3 regions of the Planococcus sp. VCh962 genome follow, and region 3 is predicted to be linked to each of the others. Evidence: riboswitches for the same ligand, from Rfam matches in the RefSeq annotation. Region 3 holds a riboswitch; each other region holds the start of a gene.
The links. A riboswitch is a leader RNA that binds a small molecule or an ion and turns the genes downstream of it on or off. The one in region 3 is predicted to bind thiamine pyrophosphate.

Region 1 (4,475 bases), on a different contig from region 3:
TCCGCCTGAATTTCATCAGAACCAGGGCTGTTTCTCCTTGAAAAGAGTAGAACAAAATATTCCAGCTTCTCATGTCTAGTAGAAGTATATAACAACTTCTCCTTCTTTTCAAAGTGAAATCTAAATATACTGACAATGGGTATTTTTATCGAGTTTAAACCGTTGTAGATATGGGTAAGGCCTTAATAATTTGCATTTCTAATTTGTAATATACAGAAAACTGGTTATAATTAAGAGTAAAAAAGAATGGGGAGAGGCATGATGGCAGAAATTCTAATTAATAATTTGGGAAAAACGTATGATAACGGTGCTACCGCCGTAACTGATTTTAACCTCCACATCAAAAATGAAGAATTTATTGTCTTTGTCGGTCCCTCGGGCTGCGGAAAATCCACTACTTTGCGGATGATTGCAGGACTTGAAGAAATAACAGACGGTGAATTTTTCATCGATGGCAAACGGATGAACGATGTCCAGCCGAAAGAGCGGGATATTGCCATGGTGTTTCAGAACTATGCTTTATACCCCCATATGACCGTGTATGAAAACATGGCATTCGGATTAAAACTGCGCAAATTCAAAAAAGATGAAATTAAAAGACGGGTGAATGAAGCCGCTGCTATTTTGGGCCTGGAAGAGTACCTGGACCGGAAACCGAAAGCGCTGTCAGGCGGCCAGCGCCAGCGGGTTGCTCTTGGACGCGCGATTGTACGCGACGCCAAAGTATTCCTGATGGATGAGCCTTTATCCAACTTAGATGCAAAATTGCGTGTTCAGATGCGCGCTGAAATTGCAAAACTCCATCACCGCTTAAAAACGACAACCATTTACGTAACGCACGACCAGACAGAAGCGATGACGATGGCTACACGGATTGTCATCATGAAGAGCGGTGTCATCCAGCAGGTCGGCAGCCCGAAAGAAGTATATGATTTCCCGGCCAACCGCTTTGTCGGCGGCTTTATCGGTTCGCCTGCAATGAACTTCTTTGATGGCAAATTAGAGAAAGGTGCGTTTGTCATGGGAGATCGGGTCATCGACATTCCTTCAGAAACTTTGAGTATGTTAAAGAGCCAGGGCTATGACGGCTCGCCGGTTACACTTGGGATCCGGCCGGAGCATATCCACGTCAACAGCGAAGATCTGACGGGCATCAAACACAGCGACATCGATGCGGTCATCACCGTTTCGGAGCTGACAGGTGCGGAAACGATTATTTATGCCGTGTACGGCGACCAGGAATTTATTGCCCGTGTGGATGCCAATACGACGATTGAGCCGGGGCATACTGCGCGCTTGGCGTTCGATATGTCACGCGTTCACTTCTTTGATCCGACAAGCGGGGAACGAGTGAAACCTGAAAAATCAGAAAAACCGGTTGCGGTTTCGTAAATCTGTGTTAAAGTGATTTTGACAACTTGAATATTAAACACCACTAGGGGAGCCGGATATCGGCTGAGACGGGCATAAGCTCGGACCCTTTGAACCTGATCTGGATCATACCAGCGGAGGGAAGTGGCGGAACGCATGCTATTTCCTTTTTGACTGCATACGCCGCTTTCCTTTACTGGAAAGCGGCGTTTTTTATTTGTCGAAGAAAAGCGGAAGTGTTGGTTCGGCTTTGGTTTATTTTCTGGAGCGTCAGGTGCTAAAGCTTGAATCACCACGGAAAAGGAGATGGAGACATGACATTTTGTAAAGAAGTGCGGGTTGAATGCAATGATTTATGGCAGGCAAGTTTTGAACATCCGTTTGTGAAAGGTATTGCCGATGGCACGCTGCCGCTGGATATATTCCGGCATTACGTTATGCAGGATGCCTATTACCTGACCCATTTCGCCAAAGTCCAAGCGATTGGAGCAGTGAAAGCCACCGATCTGGAGACCACAAAACGCTTTGCCTTTCATTCGGAGCACACTTGTGCTGCCGAGTTGGCTTTGCACGAGTCGTTTATGGAGCTGCTCGGGGTCACGGCAGACGATTGGGCAGTTTTTGAACCTTCACCGAGTGCCTATGCTTACGTTTCCCATATGTACCGCTCGTCTGAAGGCGATTTGGCGGATGTCGTGGCATCAATTCTGCCTTGCTACTGGCTTTACTATGAAATCGGTGAACGGCTGAAAAAGGCCAAACCCGATCATCCGATTTATGACCGCTGGATCGCTACATACGGCTCGGAGGAATTCGGCGCTTTGGTTAAAGAGCAGATGGACCGGATGGACAAGCTTGCAGAAGGTTTGCCGGAAAAACGCCGTGCTGAACTGAAAGACCGTTTTCGCCGCAGCAGTTATTACGAATGGAATTTCTGGGAGCAGGCATGGGTGCGGGAATCGTGGACAGTCAAAACGTATGACCGGGCAGGTGTTTAACATGCTGGAAAAACTGCGTTCAGAAAAACCGATTATCCACTGCATCACCAATCACGTCGTCTCGAATTTCCAGGCTAACGGACTGCTTGCCCTTGGCGCTTCTCCCATCATGGGCGAAGCGCCGGAAGAAGCGGCTGAACTGGCTGCTTTAGCGGATGCCGTGTCGCTTAATATCGGCACATTGAACAAGCAGAGCCTGAACAGCATGCTGATTGCCGGAAAAAAAGCCAATGAGCTGGGGGTGCCGGTCGTATTGGATCCGGTCGGAGTCGGAGCAACAGCGTTCCGGGCAGCTGCCGCCAATAAAATCCTGGAAGAAGTGGACGTCACAGTTCTGCGCTGCAATGCCGGTGAACTTGCGGCTATCGCAGGCGCCCACTGGCAGGCGAAAGGAGTCGATGCCGGCGAAGGGCAGGCGGATATCCATGTACTGGCGAAAGATACAGCTAATAGATTTGGATTCATTGTTGCGGTATCCGGCGAATTGGACATTGTCACGGATGGAAAGCGGCTGGCTGAAATTCCATATGGACATAAAATCATGGTTTCTGTAACAGGAACCGGCTGCTTGCTAAGCAGCGTTGTGGCAGCGTTTCTCTCGGTACATCCAGAGGACGGTTTTGAAGCCACGGCAGCGGCTATGCGCTATTACGCCATTGCCGGCGAACTGGCAAGCGTGCATTCAAAACTTCCCGGAGATTTTCAAACTGCTTTTTTAAATCAATTAAATGCCATAGGGCAAAATGATATTGACGATATGATACGTCAAAAGGAAGGAGCGCTACGATGATTCCACAAGTATTGACAATTGCCGGATCAGATTCTGGAGGAGGCGCGGGCATCCAAGCGGATATTAAAACGTTTCAGGAGCTCGGGGTTTATTCGACATCGGTGCTCACGGCGGTGACTGCCCAGAATACACTCGGGGTTTCGGAAATCTACCCGATGACGCCAAGTGCTGTCAAGGCGCAGCTGGCTGCAGTAGGTGCAGATTTTAATATTGGGGCGCTGAAAACGGGCATGCTGTTTGATGCAGACATTATTGAAGAGACGGCATCCGGCATCCGGCAATTCGGCTGGAAAAACACCGTAGTGGATCCGGTCATGATTGCCAAAGGAGGAGCAAGTCTTCTGCAGCAGGCAGCGGTTAAAGCTTTGAAGGAGCATCTACTGCCGCTGGCGCTCATCGTAACGCCGAACATTCCGGAAGCGGAAGTGATCAGCGGCATAGGGATAGATGATGCAGTTTCACGGCGGCAGGCAGCCGGGCGGATATTGTCATCGGGCGCTGTTTCCGTCGTCATTAAAGGCGGCCACGGCACAGACCCTGACATGGCTGAAGACTTTTATTTGAATCAAAACGGGGATGAGCTTCTTTTCCGCTCCCCCCGCATTGCTACGGTTCAGACGCATGGAACGGGCTGCACTTTTGCCGCTGCCTTGACAGCGGAATTGGCCAAGGGGAAATCGCTGGAAGATGCCCTTTACACTGCGAAGCAATTTATCCAGGCAGCTCTCAGCGAAGAGCTTCATATTGGAGCCGGGCATGGACCGACCAACCATGCGGCTTATCAGAAGCACCAGCGCGAGAAAGGAGGCATCCATCATGTCGAAGTTGTTCGATGAACCTTCGATCTATTTTATTATGGGAACAGCCAACGCACCCGGGCGCAATCCGCTGCTGGTATTAGAGGAGGCATTGGCTGGGGGAATCCACCATTTTCAATTAAGGGAAAAAGGATCCGGTGCACTCACTGGGGATGCATTGATGAAATTTGCCATTGAATGCAAATGGCTGTGCCGCCAGTATAATGTGCCGTTTATCGTGAATGATGATCTGCAGCTTGCGCAGCTGGCGGATGCGGATGGAATCCATGTCGGCCAGCAGGATGCGGCAGCAAGCACGGCCCGTCGGATGGTGGGACCGGACAAAATTTTGGGAATATCGGTCCATTCATTGGCAGAAGCCAAAAATGCTGTAGATCACGGCGCCGACTATGTGGGAATGGGACCGGTATTTAACACCCGTTCAAAAGAGGATGCCGGCAGCCCGGCAGGAGTAGCAGGCATTGCAGCGGTGAAAAGCCTGTATCCCGAACTTCCGGT
Region 2 (4,475 bases), on a different contig from region 3:
CGTCAAACATATTAAACTCCCCCTTTTATGTAAGCTGCCTAAAAGTTTAGTGGAACAAATAATGAAAACTGAAACGAGCTGAACAAGCCCCTTTAGGCAGACACGGCTTCCGCTCTTTCTTCTGGGTCTTATAAAAAATATGGAGCAAAGCCATCGGCCGAAGCAACTTTGGCCAATAGCTCTGCACCTAGTTTGAAAAATGTCGATAATGCAATAGCGTTAATCTTTGCACCTTTATCTTGGAATGATTCAAAGCTCTTTCGGATTCCGCAAATTCCACTTTTCAAGAGTTACATCCACATGCCCATCTGCTGTAAGGAGAACATCTATATCATGTGCTTCGGCAAAAAATCGCGCCGTAAACACTTCTTCCCCTCCATTGACAAATAATTCAATAGAGCTTGTGTCCAGGAAGATATGAAGGTCCTCAAGCTTGTCCAACGAACAGCTTCGGCTTTCAACTTTGCCATCGATGAACCGCTTTCTCTCTAACGTCAACAGCTTCAAGTGTGGTACATACACGATTGACAGATTCTTACGGATCTCTATTTTCACTGTATCGGCAAGATTTTGGTGGAAGTGGATTTTGATTTCACTTACTGTACCGGCCAGTTCTGGCAAAGTCTTTGTTTCATTTTCGATGCTTGTATGGCAATGGAATTTTTTAGGTTCTCGCAACTTTTGGAGTTCTTGCACCGGCTTTTGAATAATCCGGTTATTTCTCAGCTCTATTTCCCGAGGAATCGTCAATGCATGGACCCAGCCTTTTTCAATTGTTGGTTGATGGGGTTCCTGTTCATCTGTTATTCCCATCCATCCCAGCATGATCCTTCTCCCATGGTCATCTTGAAATGTTTGCGGGGCATAGAAATCAAACCCCCGATCAAGTTCAATAAATTCACTGTGCGGAAATTCAGTTGTTCCGACTTTCCATTTCCCGATAAAATATCCTGACTGAAACACATTGTGGAAAAAGGTTTCTTTCGCTTCCAGCCCCTGAGGTGAAACAATCAAGATATCTTTTCCATCAAGTTCAAAAAAATCCGGACACTCCCACATATAGCCGAAGTTCATCAATCCATTTAGACGATTTCCAGCTAAAGTCCCTTTGAGTTCCCATATATTCAAATCTGTTGAAGCGAAAAGCACAACGGCCCCTTCTTGATAAAATGTTTGTGCACCCACAACCATGTACCACATATCGTCTTTTTTCCATACTTTCGGGTCTCTGAAATGGGACGTGTAACCTTCTGGCAACAAAATCACAGGGCCTTTTTTCTCGAAATCAAAACCGTTATGGGAAACGGCAATACATTGATAGGTTTCACGCAATCCATTTTCATGCTCGACGTTTCCAGTGTAAAATAACACCATATCTCCATCAACTTCAACAGCACTTCCTGAAAAGCAACCATCCTTTTCATACCATTCACTTGGAACAAGGGAAGGCTTGTGCTCTTGCCAATAAACGAGATCTTGGGATGTGGAATGGCCCCAACATTTAGGCCCATGTATTGTTCCAAACGGATGCCATTGAAAGAATACATGATAAGCGCCTTTATAACGGATGAGTCCATTTGGGTCATTCAACAAACCCACCGCGGGCATTAAGTGGAATTGCAGCCGGTGCGGATCAGCGTTGTTGTTTTTTTGATAAGTCTCTAATGTATGAGTCAACCTTTCAAACCAGTCTATTGTATTCATGACAAACTCCCATTTTTTAGTGTTTTTTTAATTAGCTTTCCCCTAAGCCACTAAGCGTTGGTACCCACGGAGTTTACATTCCCAGCTTCTATCTTTAAAATCCCCCAAAGCAATCTGGACAAGTAAATGCTGCTATCTTCAGCTTTTGAAATTGTTTTTTTATTTTTTCTTCCTTGTCCATAGGTTTAGATCAGTTAAATTCCTGCCTTCATAAGCCGTTTCCTCATACTGATTCCCCCTTATAATTTATTATTTATCTTTCCTAATAATACGCCAAAATGATGTAAAAGTTTCATGAATATTAAAAAAATAATACATTTTCTTCAGCTTTGTGACTATATAGTTACAATATTTTAGGATTTCTAAATTTTCAGTATAAATTCATAAATAGCCCGGCTGCAAAAACCAAAATCTGAAACTCCTTTACATCCCCCATCCCTTCCGCTACACTAGACCCATCGGGACAAATCCCGGCCACAAACTAACTGCATACCGTTTTCTGCACTGGGGGTGCCCGATTTTCGGCTGAGATGCAAGCGCAAGCTTCGATCCCTTATGACTCGATCCAGGTAATACTGGCGTGAGGAAGTGCGGTGACTTTCCGCAATTGGATCTTTCTTAAATTTAATTGACATGGAATAGTGGCTGCATCTTCACGGATGCAGCTTTTTTTGTGCGAATTTTTAAGGAGGAGAATTTATTATGGAACCATTGCAATGCGGCACGAGCCCGATTGTCGGATTTCGCTTTTCTTTGCATCCGATGACAGGGGATTTTATCCGAGTAATTAAAGGGGCTTTGAACGACACAGATACAGCGAATGTCTGGATGCACACCGATGATGTTTCGACCGTAATCCGCGGCAAGCAAAACCATGTTTTTAATGTGGCGAAAGCGCTCACGCTGCATGCCGCGAAAACCGGTGAGCATGTCGCGCTGTCCGGCACGTTCTCCATCGGCTGTCCGGGAGATACAGCGGGCGATGTGTATTTGGACAAAGACGATGTGCTGCTGAATACCGATGAGACGAAACAATATGTGTCGTCTCAATTCGCGCTGTACCCGATGAACAACCCGGACTATATGGCAGTCATTTACCGTGAAGTGGATCGCGCGAAAGAGCAAGGCGTCTTTAACGAGTCCATGCATTACGCGAGCGGCATCCACGGCGATATCCATGATGTTTTCGCTTTTTACGAAGAAGCATTCACCAATGCCCGCTCGGAACAGCACCGCCACTTGGTGATGACTGTGTCGATGAGCATCAATAGCCCTTCCCATAGAGGTGCCTCCAATGCTTAAATCGTGGAAACTGAAAGAAGTTGTGCTGATGTCACTGTTTGCCATTGTTTTTGGCATTGTCTATTTGCTGTTTGTGCATATCTCGAATATTTGGGCCGGCATCATCGGCCCGCTTGCCTATGAATGGATGTTCGGCATCTGGTTTATCGTTTCCATCATCTGCATGTATATCATCCGCAAACCCGGTGCGGCAGTGCTGTCGGAATCGATGGCTGCTGCGATTGAAGTGCTGCTCGGCAATGCAGTCGGTCCCCGCCTCCTGTTATCCGGCATCATCCAAGGATTAGGTGCGGAAGCGGCTTTTGCGGTGACCGGCTACAAACATTTCAACTTAGCGGTATTGATGCTGGCCGGTGCCGGTTCGGCGGTATTCAGTTTTGTTTACGGCTATTTCATCTCCGGTTATGCAGCACTCGATCCTTCTTTCGTGGCATTGATGTTCACCCTTCGCGTATTGAGCGGCATGATCATTGCCGGTGTCGGAGGCAAGTATTTAACGGATGGCTTGCTTGCGACCGGTTCACTGCGCGGCTACGCCATTGCCCGCGCGAATAAAGGTGATGCGGGTGCATAACCGCGTATTTTCCTTACAAGATGTGAGTTTTCGTTTTCCGGATGATAGAGCGAATACCTTGAACGGCATTTCCTTTCATATTGAACGCGGTGAACGCGTCGTAATTTCCGGCCCGAGCGGCTGCGGAAAAAGCACATTGTTGTATTTGCTGAACCGTTTGTATCCGCTCAATTGTGACGGCATTGCCAGCGGCACTATCCACTTATTCGCCAAAAATGCGGAAGATTACTCACCCGGCGAGATCAACCGCCGGGTGGCCACTGTTTTCCAGGATCCGGATTCGCAGTTCTGCATGCCGACGGTCGAAGAAGAATTGGCGTTTACATTGGAGAATCTGCATGCCCCTTTTGCCGAAATGGATCTGCGCATTGCAGAAGTTTTGCAATTGACCGGCCTTTCCCATCTGCGCCATTCCGTGATTCAGTCGCTGTCCGGCGGCATGAAACAGCGCGTTGCAACCGCTTGTGCATTGATCATGGAACCGGAAGTGCTGCTGCTCGATGAGCCGATTTCCCACCTCGATCCCTATACGGCAAAACAGTTTATCGAATGGCTGGATGAGCTTCAAAAAAACTTCGGTTTGACAATCATAGCTGTCGAACATCGGCTGGATTTATGGGGATCATTTTTCAACCGGGAACTTGCCATGGACATTGGTGGAAAAATCGTTGAGGATAGCGATTTTGTTATGCGGCAGCCGGTTTTATTCCCTGGACGGATTTTTGCAGCCGCTCCGGAAACGGCTTTAACAGCGAACGAGCTCTCGGTGAAGATGAAAGACAAAGAGCTTCTATCGCCCCTATCGTTTAGCACAAAACGGGGCGAAGTGGCGGTCATTGCCGGGCCGAATGGCAGTGGGAAATCGACATTGATGAAAGCTTTATGCGGAATTTAC
Region 3 (4,475 bases):
AAGCGGAAGTGAGAATTCCTGCGGTTTATATCGCACTTGGCGATTCTTTAGCAGCAGGGCAAACACCAAATTCTCAAATTGATGCAGGCTATTCAGATTTGATTGCGCAAGAATTGGCGCGCCATCAACCGGTCGCTTTCTATACAAAAAACCTGGCCTTTCCAGGGTTCACCACAGCAGATGTGCTGAAAAGGATACAGTCACCGGAAGCTAAGGAAGCACTGGCTTCAGCCAATATTATCACTTTATCTGCAGGTGCGAATGATCTTTTGCCATTAGTTCGATCGAATCCAGCAGAAGGCACTTTGGCATTTCAGCAAATCCAGGTAGACTTTGCTTTAAACAAAGCACGGATTAATCTTGAAGCCATTTTCGCAGAGCTGAAAAAGACAGCTCCGCATGCGGACGTGTATGTAATGGGCTATTATTTCGCTTATCCGCATGTCTGGGATACGCAAAAGGAAGGTACGGGAAAACAGCTTGACCAACTCAACGCTATACTGAAGCAAACAGCAGAAAAAGCAGGAGCGCAGTTTGTGTCTGTAAATCAATCATTTGGAGATAATGCAATTGACAAAATTCCAAATCCGGCCGATGTTCATCCAAACATCAAAGGCTATCAATCGATGGCGAACGCTTTTTTGGAGCAATACCAAAAAGGCTGGAAAGTAGAAGATGGCGAATTGCCGGCGGCTGACCCTAAAACATTCGAAGAAATGCTCCAGTTGCAGGGACAGGACGGAGAAGAGAAAAGCACAGCGATTGATGGCGTTACCTCGGCACGCCCTTCTGAGAAAATGGAAACCGAATACTTAGCATTGCGTCAAGTGGTGCCTTACGTGTGAAGAAAGTCATCACTCAAGCGGGAAGTTCGTCGACATTTAGGATTTGTAAATCCATCGACTGGACATTTATGCAAAATACACATCAGAATAATAAAAACCGCTCCGGAAATCCGGAGCGGTTTTCTTATCTTTAACGTTTGGCTTGTGGAGTCTTGTATTGGCTGGTATTTCCGGTTTTTTTACTTTTTTGCATTACTTTACGGATAATCGGGTAAGCAACGGGTGCTATTTTGATGGCGGTTTTTACAATACGACCTATTCCCATATCAATCTCTCCTATCATAAGTGAGGTATAAACTAGATTCCCTAGTTTTTGTTTTTATAAACCTAGTCATTAAGAATAGGCTAATGAAATAAGAATATCTTTATACTCGTGGACACTTGAAATGAAGACATATTCCGCATTGCCATGCCAGTCATCACCGGATGGCCCGAACTCGATAGCCCCTTCACCACCATTAACGGCAGCATAATAGCGGGTATCGGCAGCTCCGTGCTGGCCGAACAATACCGGTTCTTTCCCGGTTGTTTGTTTGATGGCTTTTTGCAGGGTCTGTATATAAGGGTTCTCTTTAGACGTTGTTAAAGCCGGCGTTGAGCCGCTGGCCTTGTATTCCATGTCAAGCTTTAAGGTATCGGCGAGTTCCGCCATTTGCCGGATAATTTCTTGTTTGTCCTGTCCTGGCATGAAACGGATATCATATGACATATGGCAAATTTCCGGAACCACATTATAGCGGTCACCGGCATTGATGATCGGAAGATTAACAGAAGGCTGTCCGTAATACTCCGTGGATTCTTTTCGGAAAGGCAATTCTGCCATAGCCATATGAAATTTCATAGCAGATTCAATAGCGTTGACGCCTTCCCAAGGCCGGCTTCCATGAGCGGGTTTGCCTTTAAAAGTCAGATCCATGCGTAATATTCCTTTAGATTGCAGCCCGACTTTTAAGCCAGTAGGTTCACCACAAATAACAAAATCCCCATGATAGCCTTGGTCCACTAGCCACTTTGACGTATTGCGACCGCCAATCTCCTCATCGGTGACGATATGTAATTGGACAATCTGATTGAGTTTGCTTTCATCTAACTCCACAAAAGCCTGCATCATAGCAGCAACTCCGGCTTTCATATCGGCCGCTCCACGGCCATAAATTCGGTCGCTTTCCTCCATAGGAACAAATTGATCGGCATGTCCAGGCACCACATCGACATGTCCGTTCCAAACAATTGTTTCAGTTCCTTGGCCTTTGACGGCTGTCAACATGGAATAACCGTCATTGTTATGGATTTTGACGTCTTGTCCATTTTTTTTCAGCCAGTCGGCACAAAAAAGAAGGGCGTCATTCGCTCCTTGTTTCGTATCACTTTCGATTTTAATCAAATTCTTAAGCAGTTCAATCATCTATTTGGCAACTCATGCTCAGTTGCCTGCACCACCTTTCCAATTTTATAGCTATTAAAAGTATACCCTAACGATAGAGCTTGAAACGATATTGCTTTAAGGGCGGTATTTGTGTACAATACAAGTGTTAGCGAAATAATGTATACACCACAAGGGGAGCTTATTGCTGAGAGTGAACATTTTGTTCTTACCCTTCGAACCTGTAAGTTAACACTTGCGCAGGGATGTGGATGGAAACCTGCCCTTAACGCGGCGCCAGGATCTATCCTGGCGCCGCTTTTATATGGTTTTTTTCTGCGGCCCTTCTGGTGATGTGCATAACACATAAGGAGGAAGTCATGAGAAATTTACGAGTTTTATTGATGGTGGAAATAGCGATTTTCGGAGCGCTCGGTTATGTTCTGGATTTTGTGGCGTTTAAGATGCCACAGGGTGGCTCAGTCAGCTTTGTGATGATTCCCATCGTCTTGATAGCATTTAGAAGAGGCGTCCTGGCAGGTATCTTAACAGGGCTGCTTGTAGGCTTACTGCAAATCGTCACTGGAGTTATTTCAGTTACTCCACTTTCGTTCGGATTTGTAGTGATGCAAGTAGTCTTTGATTATCTCCTTGCATATGGCGTTGTCGGCCTTGCTGGAATAATGCGCGAAAGATATTTGCAAGCGAGCCGGGAACATCGCACAGTCGGTATGATTACCGCTGTAGTGACGGGGCTCTTCATTGGCTCGTTGCTGCGTTATATTATCCATGTTATTACCGGCATCCTGTTCTTTGGGATGTTTGCAGAAGGCAATGTTTTTGTCTATTCAGCAGTTTATAATGCAACATACATGATTCCGGTATTTCTGCTAGCGGCTTTTGTATGCTCTGCCCTTTTTGCAGCTGCCCCTAAACTAGTAGATATAAAAGCATAAGGTGATAAATCATATTTTATTTTCGATATTCTGCTGAACAGCGTCTGCCTGAAGAGAATTGGTAACCTTAGGTATTCCATAGAAAAGCCGTCGAAGCAATTCACTATACTGTAAGAGGATTATCGTTATGATAGTCCTCTTTTCTTGTGGTATAATTTTTCATAGACAAGTTGAAAGAAGGGTATTTAATGATTGCCAATACAGAAAAAGATATTGAGATGTTAAAAAAAGCCGGCCGAATGGTCGCTGAAATTCGAGATGCTATGAGAGCCGCGACTAAGCCGGGCATCACGACAAAAGAACTTGATGAACTGGGCGGCCGAATGTTTGAAGAACTGGGCGGGGTCTCAGGGCCGAAATCCGAATACGATTTCCCAGGATATACTTGCATCAGTGTAAATGAGGAAGTCGCTCATGGCATGCCGGGGAAACGGGTTATCAATGAAGGCGATATGGTCAATATTGATGTATCAGGATCTTATGAAGGCTATTTTTCAGATACGGGCATTTCTTTTGTAGTAGGGGATGGACATCCTGAAAAAGAAAAACTATGTGAAGTGGCTGCCTCTGCATTTGACCGTGCCATGACAAAAGTCAAAGCTGGTGCAAAATTGAACCAAATCGGTAAAGCGGTTGAACGCGAAGCTAAACAACAAGGCTTATTCGTTATCAAGAATCTGACGGGCCACGGCATTGGAAAATCATTGCATGAAGCTCCTCAGCATATTTTGAATTATTATGATGCCTGGGAAACCACCATTTTGAAAGAAGGAATGGTCCTGGCTGTAGAACCGTTCATTTCCCAGAAGTCTGAGCATATTGTGGAATCCGGAGACGGCTGGACGTTCATCACACCTGATCAGTCTCTCGTCGCCCAAATTGAGCATACTGTGCTTGTTACAAAAGGCGAGCCGATTTTACTGACAAAAATAGATTGATAAAAAAAAGACCCTTAGGGTCTTTTTTTTATCAATAAAATTCCAGTTAAAATCACACCGCATAAAAACAGGGAAGCCGTGGTAAGCAGCAATTCATCGGTTCCATGTTTTACTGCAATCCCGATAAATGCCCAGATGAACACCAATGCATACGGAACATCGGAATAATGGAACCGGATATGAAGGGCCAGCGCTGTGGCGATTGTCAGCATGATGACAGCCCAGAGCTGATCGCTCAGCCCCCAGCCACCCCAGTTATAGTAGGTGAGTACAAAACTGATATTGGCAATGGTGGCGATACTGATCCACCCTAGATTAATCGAAATTGGAAAACGTTCCATAATGCTTCTTTCTTCGTTGCCATATTGAAGGT

Region 1: linked by a shared signal. The riboswitch ahead of tenA (thiaminase II) and the one ahead of thiT (energy-coupled thiamine transporter ThiT) in region 3 are both predicted to bind thiamine pyrophosphate.
Region 2: linked by a shared signal. The riboswitch ahead of AC3AQ9_RS02870 (YkoF family thiamine/hydroxymethylpyrimidine-binding protein) and the one ahead of thiT (energy-coupled thiamine transporter ThiT) in region 3 are both predicted to bind thiamine pyrophosphate.

Annotation. Positions count from the first base shown of each region.
Region 1 covers NZ_JBYLHS010000002.1:610,180-614,654, reverse strand. The annotation lists gene AC3AQ9_RS10390 (ABC transporter ATP-binding protein) at 262-1,392, shown strand; TPP riboswitch at 1,428-1,531, shown strand; gene tenA (thiaminase II) at 1,686-2,369, shown strand; gene thiM (hydroxyethylthiazole kinase) at 2,371-3,159, shown strand; gene thiD (bifunctional hydroxymethylpyrimidine kinase/phosphomethylpyrimidine kinase) at 3,156-3,995, shown strand; gene thiE (thiamine phosphate synthase) at 3,976-4,475, shown strand, end outside.
Region 2 covers NZ_JBYLHS010000001.1:546,832-551,306, reverse strand. The annotation lists gene AC3AQ9_RS02880 (PfkB family carbohydrate kinase) at 1-10, opposite strand, end outside; gene AC3AQ9_RS02875 (glycoside hydrolase family 32 protein) at 250-1,704, opposite strand; TPP riboswitch at 2,201-2,308, shown strand; gene AC3AQ9_RS02870 (YkoF family thiamine/hydroxymethylpyrimidine-binding protein) at 2,407-3,006, shown strand; gene AC3AQ9_RS02865 (ECF transporter S component) at 2,999-3,580, shown strand; gene AC3AQ9_RS02860 (ABC transporter ATP-binding protein) at 3,573-4,475, shown strand, end outside.
Region 3 covers NZ_JBYLHS010000014.1:41,003-45,477, reverse strand. The annotation lists gene AC3AQ9_RS19925 (SGNH/GDSL hydrolase family protein) at 1-845, shown strand, start outside; gene yxzF (small protein YxzF) at 976-1,110, opposite strand; gene AC3AQ9_RS19915 (M20 family metallopeptidase) at 1,180-2,250, opposite strand; TPP riboswitch at 2,393-2,492, shown strand; gene thiT (energy-coupled thiamine transporter ThiT) at 2,589-3,164, shown strand; gene map (type I methionyl aminopeptidase) at 3,353-4,102, shown strand; gene AC3AQ9_RS19900 (TspO-related membrane protein) at 4,117-4,475, opposite strand, start outside.